2 regions of the Butyricimonas paravirosa genome follow, and region 1 is predicted to be linked to the other one. Evidence: riboswitches for the same ligand, from Rfam matches in the RefSeq annotation. Region 1 holds a riboswitch; the other holds the start of a gene.
The links. A riboswitch is a leader RNA that binds a small molecule or an ion and turns the genes downstream of it on or off. The one in region 1 is predicted to bind cobalamin.
Positions count from the first base shown of each region.

Region 1 (7,503 bases):
GCATAAGTTCCCCTCAGCAACAATTGCTTAATCGGGTAATAAGTTAATGTTCCTTCTGCCCCGCGTATACGCACGGCCTCCACATTTGCATAATGCATTTCTGCTCCCAATTGTCCCGGTTCCGGATCTTCCACGTCAATAACAAAAGAATTAATTTTATCTTTTATCGTGTTCTGGTACCCTTCCACGCTTGCATTCAACCGTCCATTGTAAGTATATTCCGCCGAAACCGATAAATAATTGGAATACTCCGGTTTCAAATCTGGATTTCCAACATTATGCGACACACTTCCCATGTCAAAATCAGAATACAACTCCGTCAAGCCGGGAGCTTTAAATCCCCGACTATACCCGGCACGGAATTTAAAACTGCCCGGGGCATACATCAAATTTACTTTCGGGGTATACGCGTCACCAAAAACAGAATGGTGCGTGTAACGGAAACCTCCTACCAAATCCAGCTCCGGCAATATCTGCCAATCCACCTGCACGAAAACATTCGCATCGTTCACTTTTCTCACGGTTTGTTCCTTACCGTATTGCATCTTATTATAATTCCGAGTCCAATTCCATTCAATTCCTCCAACAATCTCCACGTTCTTCAAGGGACTATAAATATCTGTCAAACGGGCTGTCTGCTCGTGAGAAGTCGCATTCGTACTATCTGCAAGATCAATCAAATCATACACGGTCTTACGAGTATAAAAATCTCCGTAATACACCGCATACAACTTATTCTTTTCCCCGAAGGCATGCTCCAATGATGCCCGGAATGTTTTGTTTAAACTGCGATAATGCGTTGGAGATTCTCCCTTGGGAGGATTCTCTACTTCATTCCAATAGAAAGAAGCTGAAGCCACCACTTTCGTCCGTTCATTATTCCATCCTACCTTCTCCTCTATATTCATATCATGTGAAGGATTCATCGTGTAAGACTGGGGTGTTTCGGGCGTAAGATCATACCCATCCGTGGAATTACGACGAAAAAGAGTCTGGGAGAAAAATCCCTTGTGAGCCAACCCGATCCCCGCATCCAACTGCAGGTCATTAAACTTAGAATAACGAGCTTTTGCCCAGCCTTCCAAAGAGCGTTTCGGAGAATCCGTGATAATATTCACAACCATACCCATGGCACTTGACCCGTAAAGAGCAGAAGCCGCACCTTTCAAAATCTCGATCCGTTTAATATTGGACGTACTCAGCCGATCGAAATCGATAGGTCCCCCGGGAGTCTGAGATAACCTCTCCCCATCAACCAAGATAAGGATGTAACTATTTTCCAATCCCTGAATCTGGATATTATTACCGCGAGGGTCCACGTTAAAACGAAGCCCCGGAATATTGTACTCCAGAACATCCATCATACTCTCGTAATCATTTCGTTGTAACTCCTCGGCAGAAACGACACGAGTCATCACGGGAGCCTCGGAAATCACCTTTTCCGTTCTCGTACCTGTAATAACCACCTCATCCAAATCCAACAAACTCTTCTTCAGCTTAATAACAAGCCCAGAGATCGTTCCAGGAGCCACATCAACTTCACGAGTCTCATACCCAACAGAACGAACCGTCAAAGTTGCTTTACGATTGGCAGGCACGTCAATTTTAAATTTTCCTTCCGTATCGCAAACACTCCCCCAACCTAACTCTTTCACCATGAGAGTTGATAAAGGTATTGCTTCCCCTGTTTCAACATCCACGACTTTTCCGGTTAATTTTACCGTTTTCACCGTATCAGCCATCACCTCCGGTTGAATCGCCATAAGTCTTGACATTGGTGCAAAATTCAATACAAGTACGCCACATACTAGCAATAAGATACTTTTCATGTTTATTATTTTTTCATAAACATTATAAACGCCACACGACAGCACACATCACGCACATCCGTGGCTTCATAAATGTTACTGTTAATAAAAACAATAGCTATTATTTTTTCCTTTTTATCATCCTTATTCCCGAGAACAATAAAAACATCTAATTCAGGCAGGTTTTCTGACTTTCTCCGCTTATGTCGCCTTCCCGGACGAACCAGTGGCATGAGGTGACTAAGCATTTCCCGTGTAACGGGAAAGAGATTACAGCAACGGGTATTGTTCCGGACTCTCACCGGATTCCCTTACATCCCATACAGATAGCATGGGACTCACCAAAATCGACGCAAATATATAAAATAATTTATTTCTTAATGAAAAAAACAATTATTTTCTAATAATCAGCTAAAATATCTTACACCCATCTTCTGAAATCAAAAAAGCTGTTCGGGAAATAACCGAACAGCCTCGTATATCGTATTATCGATACAATCTAACCCTTATGAGTATATCCCCATTTCAAATAAATGGCACCCCATGTAAATCCGGCACCAAAAGCAGCAAGGATCAAATTATCCCCCTTCTTCAGTTGGTCCTCCCATTCATACAGACACAACGGGATTGTTGCCGAGGTCGTGTTACCGTATTTTTGGATATTAACCATGACCTTCTCTTTGGGTAACCCCATTCGTTCCCCGGTAGCCTTGATAATACGCAGGTTTGCCTGATGAGGTACCAGCCAAGCCACGTCCTCCGAGGACAAGTTATTGCGTTCCATCACTTCCACCGACACGTCTGCCATGTTCGATACAGCATGTTTAAACACGGGCTGTCCTTCCTGGTAAATATAATGTTCCCGGGCTAAAACCGTATCAATGGTTGGCGGTTTCAAAGAACCACCTGCTTTCATATGTAGGTGAACACGTCCCATTCCATCCGAACGCAATATGTGGTCAATTACCCCCAAATCTTCAGTTGTCGGCTCCAGCAACACGGCGGCAGCCGCATCTCCGAAAATAGGACAAGTTGCCCGATCCGTGTAATCCGTAATCGCGGACATCTTTTCAGCTCCCACGACAATCACTTTTTTATAACGCCCGCTCTCCACGTACTGCGTCGCCGTGATCAAGCCATATAGGAAACCGGAACATCCGGCATTAAGATCAAAACTAAAAGCATTCTTTATTCCCACCATATCGGAAATCACGTTCCCGTTAGCAGGGAAATGCATGTCGGCCGTAACCGTACAGCAAATCAATAAATCAACTTCTTCCGGTTTCAAACCTGTTTTACGAAACAAGTCCTCCACCGCTCTGGCCCCGAGGTAAGCACTGCCTTTACCGGCATCCCGCAAAATACGTCTCTCTTTTATACCGATTCGAGTCATGATCCATTCGTCTGTGGTATCTACCATCCGGCTCAACTCCTCGTTAGTTAGAATATAGTCGGGATAATACGCTCCTACCCCTGTGATTACCGCTCTTGGCCTTTCCATAAAATAAAAATTTTCAAATTGAATAATAGAATCAGACACCTATATACAATCATAGCCCCCTAGTACAGGGGGCTGTATTATCTAAGGCAATCTTTATCATTGCATCAAAATTATGCAACAACTGCTTTCTCAATAGCCAATTTACCCCTGTAATACCCACATTCCGGGCATACAGTATGATACTGAACTGCAGCACCACAATTTGAACACTTTGCTATTGCAGGAACCGTTGCCTTATCGTGAGTTCTTCTTTTATTCCTTCTCTGTTTAGAGATTCGGTGTTTAGGATGTGCCATTTCTCTCTAGTTTTATTTAGTTATTATTAATTAATTTCCTCAATTCATCCCAGCGGGGATCAATCTTATCATTCTCTTCTTCCATTGTCAACTCTTCCAGTACATGCTCCATCTCCTCGTTACATTCTCCCTCCGGGTGAACCACGCGAAGCGGGTAATTCAGCATATACACCTCATATAGCGGTTCACTCAAATCCAGATAATCATCATCTTGAGCCAAGATAATAAAATCATCATCATTTCCTTCCTCTCTCTCCCCGTACTTCGCGTACAAGTTCAATTCTCCGCTAATTGGTAACTCCATTTCCTCCAGACAGCGATCGCAAATTGCTTCTACCGTCCCTTCGATCGTCATCCGAACCTCCATCAGCAGGGATGATTTCACGATATTTACTCTCGCGTTTACTTTTCCTTTCGTTCCTTTTGTCGCGTCAAAACAATCAAAAAAACTGCCATCCATGACAAACTCGAAAGTGTGAACGCCTTCCCCTAAGCCTCTGTGGGCTATCTTATATTCTTTCAATCTGTCCACTACTCTTGACGTAAAACGGGGACAAATGTACAAAAAAATATAATACCCAGTACATTCATACCCGTTTTTTTCTTGGAAACAAAATCTTGTATCTCTCTCCCACTTAATCGTGTTCGCCTTTTGAAGTTTCTATTTCCGCAATGTGAACCCTACCGGCACTTGCAAAGTTTCTGAATCGTACATATTCAGATAAAGAATAATTTTTTGGAACATCCCCTCGATGCTAATCTCGTACATATCCAACATTCCACTATCACCGAAAACTGCGTTTTGGGTCTTGAACGGGCAGCAACTCCCTTGACGTTTATACGAAACCTTCTCTCCGTTAGGACCTGCCAATGCGTTCAAAAAGCGTTGTTCATTCAGAGGGCCTTCCATCCCCCCACCTACCTTGATTGGATTATCCTCCGTGTACCCATAGGTCTTGTCACGAGCAAATTTCGTGATCTTAAAAGTTCTCGCATCCAAAAGCTCGTGCCGGACGTTTGCTTCCCCCTTCCGGACACTCTTTTTCGAAGTCGCACAAGAACTCATCAAGAGTACCACAATACAGATAAATAAATAGATCGTTTTCATAATTTTGAATAATTAATGATTCATGTGAATCAGCAGTTAGGAAAATATACTCTACAAAGGTTAGAAATCTATTTCTAATAAACAACAGGGAGCCACAAGGCCCCATGTCAGGCTATCCTTCCTCGACACCAACCACCCGGCATCATGCCTTTTCTAACACGGCATGAACACCAACGAGTATTCATGCCGTGTAGATGCTATGTTAAAACTATGTTCATGGTCTAGTGCACCCATAGCCCATTCATCGAGTAACCATCGTCGTCGGATTTACCACCACCTCCTTCAAATTCCCATCAGCCATGATTTTCCGGGCAAGCTCCTGCACTTTTTCCACTGTGATCGAATTCAACAATTTATTGTAATCAACATCCCAATCCTCACCCCACGTGTAATACGTCTGTAATAAAATCAAACGAGTCTGAACATTCCTTGCATTTTGAGTTTCCATCTTTCGCCAATATTCCAGATGCTTGTTTAAATCTTCAGGATCAGGCCCTTTGTCGGCAATCTGAAAAAGCTCGTCTTTTACCACCCGAACCAGCTCTTCCACCATGTCCGGGTTCGTCTGGAAAGTTACCTTCAGATCATACGTACCGATCGGTTGTCTGGAGAGAGTTCCATTCACGGAAACCCCGTAACTTCCACCTTTTTCCTCTCGAATAATTTGATTATAGCGTGATTGAAGACAAGCGGAAAGCATTCCCATCGTCATCATATTCTGTTGCGTGTAGTCCATCCCGCCCGAGTAACCAATACTAACCATACTTCTGGCAGTTTCCATACGTATTTCTTGCCTTTCCTCTTTCACTCCGGGCAACACCCTCACCCCGTCATCCTTCCATCCCAATTGTTGCTTCCCGGCAGGAAGTCCTCCAATATATTTTTCCACCAGAGGCTTGAAAGTTTCCATGTCAATATCCCCGACAAAATAAAAAGTATAATTACCTGCCGCATCAGTAAACAAATTACGATACCAAGAGCTAATTTTACCACAATCAATACCTGCCAAGATCTGTTCATCAGGAATTCGTGTTCGCTGTTGGTCACCATACGTGATCTTATTCACCATTTGTGTCATGACAAAATCCGGAGAGTTTACTGAATTTTCCAAATTTTTCCGGTTCGCCTCGATTACCATATCCAAACGCCCCCGATCAAAATTAGGACGTGTAAAATACAGATACGTCAATTGTAACATGGTCTCCACGTCTCCTTTCGCGGCACTTCCGTTTATATCTGTCGAAAAACGATTAATCGTAGGTTGTATGTTAACAACCTTGCTACCCAACACCTTTCGTAACTGCTCTGCAGTGAAATCCCCTACTCCCGAAGCACTCACCACCTGTGCGAGCATCGAAACCGAATAATAATCCTCCGTGGGAATCATGGAAAGTCCCCCACTCGCCTGACCGCTCATGACGATCTGATACGGAGTATCCGTGGTTGGTAACACTACAACTCGGATACCATTCTTCAACATCCACACGGTCGAACCATATTTCCCTTTCTTGGTTTTTATAACACGACCAGAAATAACCTCTTCAGACAAGAGGGGTCGATCAATTTTTTCAGTCTGGTAAGGTTCCATCTCAACCGTTCGAACCCACGAGAAGAAATTTTCCAGAATCTCCGTTTCGGGTAAAACCCTCTTCGCCTTTTCCGGGGCGGAAATAACCAACACGTTATTAGCAAGCGAGATTAGCTGCTGTACCAACTCGTTAACCTCCTGCAATGTCACCTGTTTCATCAACATCAATTGCGTAACCGCCCACTTGTGTCGCGGAGACATCAAGGGCGTATTCTTCACGTAATGATTGATACACTCCCACACTAGCATCCCGGTTTCCCGGTCCCCAGCAGTCTCGTACGCATACTTTCCACCTCTCAAGATTCCCGTGCGAACCTGCTCCAATTCCTCCTCCGTGAACCCGAAACGTCGCACTCGTTCCAACTCTCCATACGCTGAGGTGAAAGCCTCCGCAATAGCATCTCCGCGTGCCACGACCTGCAATTCCAACGCATCACAAGTATTCGTCAGCGGAACATTCTGCAAATGGGCAGATGCGAACGGACATCCCTCCTGTTGCGCCAGCTCCCCAAAACGAGTGTTCATCATGGCTGCGGCAATATTGATCATTATGTTCATGTAAGTCGCCCCGACCCGGTTATTCAATTCCTTTGGAACAGCCGCTCGCCTGATATAAAAATTTGCATTACACGTCTGTTGTTCCGGATCTGTGATCACCGTCACAACAGGAACCACGTTATCCGGAATCCGAATCACCTCCTTTGCTTTCGGATTCTGAGCGACAGGAATATCCGCCATTACTTTCTTCAACTTCGCCTCCATCTCGTTCACGTCGAAATCACCGACAATTACCACGGCCTGTAAATCCGGACGATACCAGCACTTGTAAAAATCTCGAAGCATCTGAGAATCAAACGTACGCAGGAACTCTTCCGTACCGAGCATATTCCGGTGTGCATAACGAGTATCTCCAAAAACGGAAATAGCCGCCTTATTACCCACCCGGAATTGGGCATTATTCCGTTGCCGTAACTCCTCTATAATCACCCCCCGTTCCTTGTCAATCTTCTTATCTTCCAAAGCCAAATACCCAGACCAGTCGTGTAAGATCAACAACATCGAGTCCACGATACTTTCCCGCTTAAGCGGGACTTGCGTCAACTGGTAATACGTCATTTCCATCCCCGTGGCGGCATTCAAGTTCGTCCCGAACTGCATCCCGATACTCTCCAGCCACCGGATCATACTATCATCCGGAAAAT
Region 1 is NZ_CP043839.1:2,707,458-2,714,960, forward strand. Features, by position in the region: gene F1644_RS11220 (TonB-dependent receptor) at 1-1,829, opposite strand, end outside; cobalamin riboswitch at 1,968-2,169, opposite strand; gene F1644_RS11225 (beta-ketoacyl-ACP synthase III) at 2,308-3,309, opposite strand; gene rpmF (50S ribosomal protein L32) at 3,420-3,605, opposite strand; gene F1644_RS11235 (YceD family protein) at 3,622-4,137, opposite strand; gene F1644_RS11240 (2-dehydro-3-deoxyphosphooctonate aldolase) at 4,267-4,713, opposite strand; gene F1644_RS11245 (M16 family metallopeptidase) at 4,955-7,503, opposite strand, start outside.

Region 2 (7,503 bases), 830 kb from region 1:
GCGCTATCGTCGTGGATGCGAATACCCCGTTGAAAAAACTTTGCTTGCCAAAGTTGAAACGGATATATTTGGATTTCAAATTTTCCGGAATCGGTCAGTTGGAGGAGATTGATTTCCCGGAATTGGAATCTATTGAAGGGGGAATGGACGTGTCTTCCATGTTCGCATTGATCTCCGTGAAACTGCCTAAATTGCAGAGTGTATCTTCTTTAACGATCAATTATTGCACGTCCTTGGAAAGTATCTCTGTCCCGGTTTTGGAAGAGGTTACGACATTGACGGTCTCGAACAACAACGTCCTGCAGGCGATTGATTTCACCTCCTTGCAGACCGTGACCGGGAGATTTACCTTGTCCAAAGGTGTGTTTGAAAATTTAGAAGGGTTTAAATCTCTGGCAACTATCGGTTCAACTCTTGAAATACAAGATCTGAGTGACCTGACGAGCCTCGACGGGTTGGAAGCTTTAACTACCGTGGGCGAGAGTGCTAACTTCCGCAGCATGAGTTCTCTTGCGGATTTATCTGCTCTTGGTTCGCTTACGAAGGTTTCCAGCCTTTATTTCTCGGAAATCCTTGCCGAGGATTACTCTTTCTTGGAGCATTCCCTATCTGTCGGTTCGCTCTCTTTTAGCCAATCAAATGTTGCGGAATTGGACATCCGGGAGATTGACGGCTTGACTTATCTTGAGGTTCGTAATAACAATGTGCCTCTCACCTTGATCGGTGACGAAGCTATCTCCATGCAACGTTTATCTCTTTATGCCCCGAATATTGTTATCAAGGGCATCAAGGAAGTCACGACGACAGATTTCTTTGAATTCTGGATATCCGGTAGTCGTACGGAGGCAGTTCAGTTGAATGTGGAAAAAGTGACCGGGAAATTCAGCCTCACGGTTGTGGCTGCCGTGGATGATTTGGATTTACCCAATTTGAAAGAAGTTGACGGGGAGTTCGGTTTTTACATTCAAGGACGCTCCCGGGTAAATCTACCGAAACTGACAAAAATCGGTTCGTTAAGTGCTGGACATTGCTGTAACATGGAGTTGCTGTCACTGCCTGCGCTGGAAACGGTGAAAGGTGATTTCAATATTAGGGCGAATGACTCTTATGGTGGTCATTTGGATGGTATCTATGCGCCGGCATTGAGGTCTATCGGGGGAAAGTTGACGTTGAACGCATGGACGACGAGAACAGCCTCTTTGGAATACGTCAATTTTCCGGTACTCGTGTCGGCGTCTGCTGTGGAGATTAAGACGAATGTGGGGTTATTCGACTTCTCCGGCTTGAAAAGCGTGATCCCGGTACTGACTTCCGACAAGTGGATCGTGTCGGGTAACGGGTATAATCCCCAGTATCAAGATATGGTTAATGGAAACTGGAAAAAGGAATAGTTTATTTCTGTGAGATGGTAAACGTACTGGGTCTGCAAATCAAAATATGTGCTTTGCAGACCTAGTTGTATGTTTATGTGTTAGATTATCAGTATTTTGTTTTGTGAAATAAAGAGTGAAAAATAGTGTCATAAACTTCTACTGTCTTTATATTTTATATATTTTTGCAACGATTTTGGTGTCACACCTCGTTTCGGGCGTGTGGTGAAAAGGGAATCAGGTGCAAATCCTGAACAGACCCGCTGCTGTAAGCTCCGCCAAAGTCCGTGAACAAGACTCACATCCACTGTTTCGACACGAAATGGGAAGGGCGTTCAAGGACGGAGCAAGTCAGAAGACCTGCCAAGATCATGAGTTCGTAACTCTCTGGGACTAGAGTTCGCGAGGTGCAAGAAAAATAAATCTTTCTTGGATTAATGATTTGGTCCAAGGTGATTGCAAATGAAGGCGATCGCCGGAAATGGAATGATCGGATTTGTTATCGTTTAATGGCAGAGTAAATGAAATTAATCGTTTTTGGTGTAATTTTATGGTGTTCCTTGTTTGGGAATTATTTGTGGGCACAAAAAGTGGACACGACAAAGGTGTACAATATTGATGAGGTTGTTGTTGCCGCCAAGCGGGTTCAGAAGGAGGTGATTCCGGTTCAAACGATGGAAGGTCCGGTGTTGCAAAGGTTGACAGTACATTCCGTTGCGGATGCTTTGCGTTATTTTTCGGGGGTGCAGATCAAGGATTACGGGGGAATCGGGGGCTTGAAGACCGTGAATATCCGGGCGATGGGGACCCAACACGTGGGGGTGTTTTATGATGGTATCGAGTTGGGAAACGCACAGAACGGGACCGTGGATCTGGGACGTTTTTCACTGGATAACATGGAGGCGATCTCTTTGTATAACGGGCAGCGGAGTGCCATATTCCAGTCTGCCAAAGATTTTGGCTCGGCCGGGTCTATTTATATGACAAGCCGTACACCTAGATTTACAGACGGGAAGAAATATAACGCGAAGGTTACTTTTAAAACGGGATCTTTCGGGGTGGCGAATCCATCGGTGTTGTTTGAACATCGGTTGGGGGAACACGTGAGCGGGGCTTTTAGTTCGGAGTATATGTACACGACAGGAAAGTATAAGTTTAGCTACAAAAAAAAGAATGGTTACGATACGACTGAGGTTCGTAAGAACGGGGATGTTCGTGCTTTGCGGGCAGAGTATGGTGTGTTTGGCCGGATGAATGACGGGGAGTGGAAGGCTAAGGCATATTTTTATGATTCCGAAAGAGGTTATCCCGGCGCATCGGTACGGGAAGAGCCGGGAAAGTTCAAGCATCAGGATCGTCAATGGGATTCTAATTTTTTCCTTCAAGGTTCTTTTTTGAGGCATTTTAGTGGTTATAGTTTACAGATGAACGCGAAGTATGCCTATGATTATTTGCATTATCTTTCCGATCCCCGGTTGGACGTGAGTACGATGTACGTGAATAATCATTTCCGGCAACACGAAATTTATGTTTCGTCAGCCAATATGTTTGCCATTTTGCCTTTTTGGAACGTGGATGTGTCCGTGGATTTTCAGTGGAACAAGCTGAATGCAGATTTGGTGGATTTTGTCTATCCGACCCGTTACACGACTTTAGGGGCCGTGGCGACGGCCTTGCATTTTGACCGTTTTAAATTTCAGGCAAGCGTGTTGGGGACTTTCGTGCATGAGCGGACGAAGGTGGCGAATGGGGCAGCGGATGATATGCAGGAATATACACCCACGGTCGTGATGGCGTGGCAACCGTTCCGTGTGGCGGATTTTAACGTGAGGGCTTTTTATAAGCGAGTGTTCCGAATGCCGACGTTGAATGATTTGTATTATACTTTTATCGGGAATATAAATCTGGAACCGGAGTACACGAACCAGTATAACGTGGGAGTGACTTATAATCGCAACTTTGATAAAGGGGTGTTGCTGGGGCTGGACGTACAGGTGGATGCCTACTATAACGAGGTGTCGGATAAGATTATTGCCATGCCGACTTCCAATCAGTTTCGCTGGACGATGGTGAATCTGGGAGAGGTGGAAATTCGAGGGGTTGATGTCGCCGTGCAGAGTAACTGGAGGTTCTGTCAACATTGGTTGTTGGATGCCCGGGTGAATTACACATACCAGAAGGCTCAGGATTTCACGAAGAAGGAGAGTACGTATTACGGGGACCAGATTCCGTATATCCCTTGGCATAGCGGTTCGTTGATTCTGAACGGGACGTACAAGAGTTGGTTTTTGAATTATAGTTTTATATACACAGGGAAGCGTTACGAGGCGAGCGCGAATATCCCGGAGAATAGGGCTAAAGAGTGGTATACGAGTGATTTCTCGTTATCCAAGAATTTCTCGTGGCGAAAGACTGTAATTCGACTGACGGCGGAGGTGAATAATATTTTTAACCAGCAGTACGAGGTGGTACAGTGTTACCCGATGCCGGGGACGAACGTGAAGTTTATTATCAACATAGAAATTTAGATAAAGATCGAATGATGTATTGTGAAAATCGAATGAAATTAGGTATGTTAATGTTCCTCGCGTTGGGAATGTTATTGTTTTTTTCTTGCCGGAATGATGATGATGAAATTATTCCGTCCGTAATAACGAAGGTTACCCCGAGCGATTCGGTGCCGGGGCCTGTAAAAGGTTTTTTCCTGTTGAACGAGGGGAATATGGGAAGTAATAAGGCCACGTTGGATTATTTTGATTATGCTTCCGGAGAGTATCATAAGAATATATTCGCAGAGCGGAACCCGAGCGTGGTAAAGGAGCTGGGAGACGTGGGGAATGATATTCAGATTTACGGGAATAAGTTGTACGCGGTGATTAATTGTTCTCACTTGCTCGAGGTGATGGATGTGAACACGGCTAAGGAAATTACGAAGATCACGGTAACGAATTGTCGTTATATTGTTTTTCATGAGGGATTCGCTTATGTCAGTTCGTATGCCGGACCGGTACAGATAGATCCGAATGCCCGTTTGGGTGAGGTGGTGAAGATTGACACGGCCACGCTGAAAGTCGTGGGGAGTTGTACCGTGGGGTACCAACCGGAAGAGATGGTGATTGTCGGGAATAAGTTATATGTTGCAAACTCTGGAGGATATCGTGTGCCTAACTACGATAATACGGTGTCCGTGATTGACTTGGAAACGTTTAAGGAAACGAAGAAAATCACGGTGGCGATTAATCTACATCGTATGCGTGTTGACCAAAATGGACTGATTTACGTGACTTCCCGCGGGGATTATTATAACGTACATTCAAATACTTACGTGATAAATGCGAAGAATGATCTCGTGGAAGGATCTTTGAATTTTCCGGCGAGCGAACTTTATTTGTGTGGCGATTCGCTTTATTCTTACAGCACGGAGTATAGTAAGATTACGAGTAAGTGGACGGTCAATTACACGATTTATGACACGAAGGCGAAACGTATTGTCTCTCGGAATTTTATCAAGGACGGAACCGAGAAGTCTATCGTGACTCCTTACGCTTTGGCGGTAAATCCGGAAACAGGCGAGATATTTGTGGGCGATGCCGGGGATTATGTTACCCCGGGGAGGTTGTACTGTTTCGGGCCTGACGGGAAGAAGAAATGGGATGTGCAAACGGGAGATATTCCTGCTCACATTGTGTTTACGACAAGGCCTTTACAGGAGAAAGACGGGGAGGAAGGATAAATACTCGTTTTTTGGGTGTGAACAGAATTGAGTAATTCCTGCTTGCACAATCGTAATTGATGGAAAATGTAAAAAACAAATAATATAAGATTATGAGAAAAAGTTTGTATGCGAGCGTGATCCTATTTGTGTTAGGGATAGGAGCCTGCTCGGATGATGATGATGTGCAAGGTGGTGGAGATGATGAGTATGGATACGATGACGGGGCCGTGTTGGCTGATGACGCTATACCCCAGACAATCCCTCATCAGAGTTATTTTATCGCAAACGAGGATTGGTTCGGGCATGAGATGGGCAGTTGCAACCGGTTTTACCCGGAGAAGGATACGATCGTCTATCGTTGTTTCCGGAAGGCTAACCCGGGGAAGACATTAGGGGTAACTACTCAATTTGCAATGAATTGGGGTGGATATATTTATTTCATGTCGAAGCAGGCACCGCGTTTGGTAATAGCGGATGCGGAGACATTAGAGGAGAAAATATCGTTTAACGTGATCGATGGAGACGGGCGAGGTTGCCTGGGTGTGGACGTGAAGACGGTGTACGTGGCGACGACGAATGGGATCCGTATTTTCCGGGTGAATAAATGGGCTTTTGGTGGATTCGTGAAGGGGACTTCGAGTGCCACAGGCGATTTGTATGAAGGACAGATCGGTGATATGGTTCGTGCCGGGGATTATGTGTTTGCCGCTTTACAAGGTAAAGGGGTTTTGGTCATCGATCCGGTGGCTCATGAGGTGAAGAAGGTGATAGAGGTAGAGATGCCTGGGGCGTTGTGTGTGGATAAAGAGGGCTACCTGTGGACTTCAGCAAAAGAGAAGGAGTTATGGCGGATTGATCCTTACACGTGTGAAATCGTGAAACAGTTGAAGGTGGCAAAGGCCCCGTCTGTTGGTTGGGGAGCTTGGAGGCCGAGTTCTTTGTGTGCCAGTACGCAAAAAAACGTGATTTATTGGAATATCGGAACAGCGGGTATTGCTGGAAGTACGGGAAATCAGGAGTATCGTTATGATATTGACAAGGACGAGATGGGACCGATAAATGGTGTGAGTGGTTATGGGGTGTCACGCGTGGAGACGTTGATAGATGTTATCGTGAATTGTGGGGGAGGGACATATGACGGAACGACAGGTGAGCAAGTGAGCAGCATGAAGATTTTGGGAGGTTTGACGAATGAAAATGCGTCCTATGCTTATTTTTTCCCGTCCATCCCATTTTTTGAGGATACGAACGAGCCTCACGTGCTGGTGAACCAGATCATTTTGAAGCCAGGTGAGGAGAAGAAGATTTGTTTGAGTGATCAGGTGTATGATGCGGATAACACTTCTGTATCTATTTTGAAAGATTTGATTTTTAACGAGAAGCAAAAATTGGTGACTTACCGGGTGGAACGTGACACGTTGTATTTGAAGGCCGGAAGTGTTCCCGGTAGCACGAAGTTTATTTTTAATGTTTGTTCTAACGGGAGGGAGAATGAAAAGAGCGTTCGTGTTGATGTACGGGAGTAACGAGGTAAAAATAGGATAAAAGATATGAAGAAATTTTTGAATTATATGGTATGTTGTGTTCTCGTGCTTGCGCTTACTGCTTGCGAGGATGATGACGTGATCAGCGAGTTAGTGCTTGCCGGTTCCGAGTTACAGTTGTACGAGGGAGAGACGGGTGAGGTTGAGATTACTTCAGGGAACGGTAAGTACGTGATTGATGTGGCTCAACCCACTGTGGCGGAAGCGATTGTGGAAGACGGTAAGGTCGTTGTGAAGGCGTTAAAGTATGGTTTCACGACGTTGACTATTTCCGACGGAGCTGGCGAATCGGCTAGTTTTGATTTGAGCGTGTTGGGGTATTTCGATATAGAATTGAGTAGTCACGAGGTGGAGGATTTTCAGAATGGTCGGGTGATGACCGTAAATATCGTGGAGGGTAACGGGGAGTACTCGATCAAGTCGGCAGATGAGTCAATAGCTACTGCCGTGGTAGAAAAGGATAGTATTATCGTGATCAAAACGGGGAATCCGGGAGAGACTGTTGTAACCCTCACGGATAAAGGGGGAAAACAGGACACGGTGCATGTCATTTCGACCGAGATTGTTAAGTTGATTCCGTATAAAGAGGATGTGTTTCACATTTATTCTGTGTCGGGTAGGATACAATTGAAGATAGAGCAGGGGAATGGTAATTATATAGCAACTTCTTCTGATGAGTCTGTCGTTAGTGTGGCAGAGGGAACGCAGAACACGATCGCTTTGATGCTTGAACCGAAGAAGGTGGGCACGGCGATATTGACGATAACGGATCAATGTGGTGAGACGGGGGTTTTGAAAGTGGAGGTACACTGGCCGGTGTTTAAGACGGATGATCCGTACGTCTATTTTTATGGAACAAATGCGGTGGAGAAGT
Region 2 is NZ_CP043839.1:3,533,214-3,540,716, forward strand. Features, by position in the region: gene F1644_RS14355 (leucine-rich repeat protein) at 1-1,391, shown strand, start outside; cobalamin riboswitch at 1,551-1,752, shown strand; gene F1644_RS14360 (TonB-dependent receptor) at 1,892-3,898, shown strand; gene F1644_RS14365 (YncE family protein) at 3,931-5,103, shown strand; gene F1644_RS14370 (DUF5074 domain-containing protein) at 5,196-6,611, shown strand; gene F1644_RS14375 (pilus assembly protein N-terminal domain-containing protein) at 6,636-7,503, shown strand, end outside.
Region 2: another riboswitch for cobalamin. It lies ahead of F1644_RS14360 (TonB-dependent receptor); the one in region 1 lies ahead of F1644_RS11220 (TonB-dependent receptor).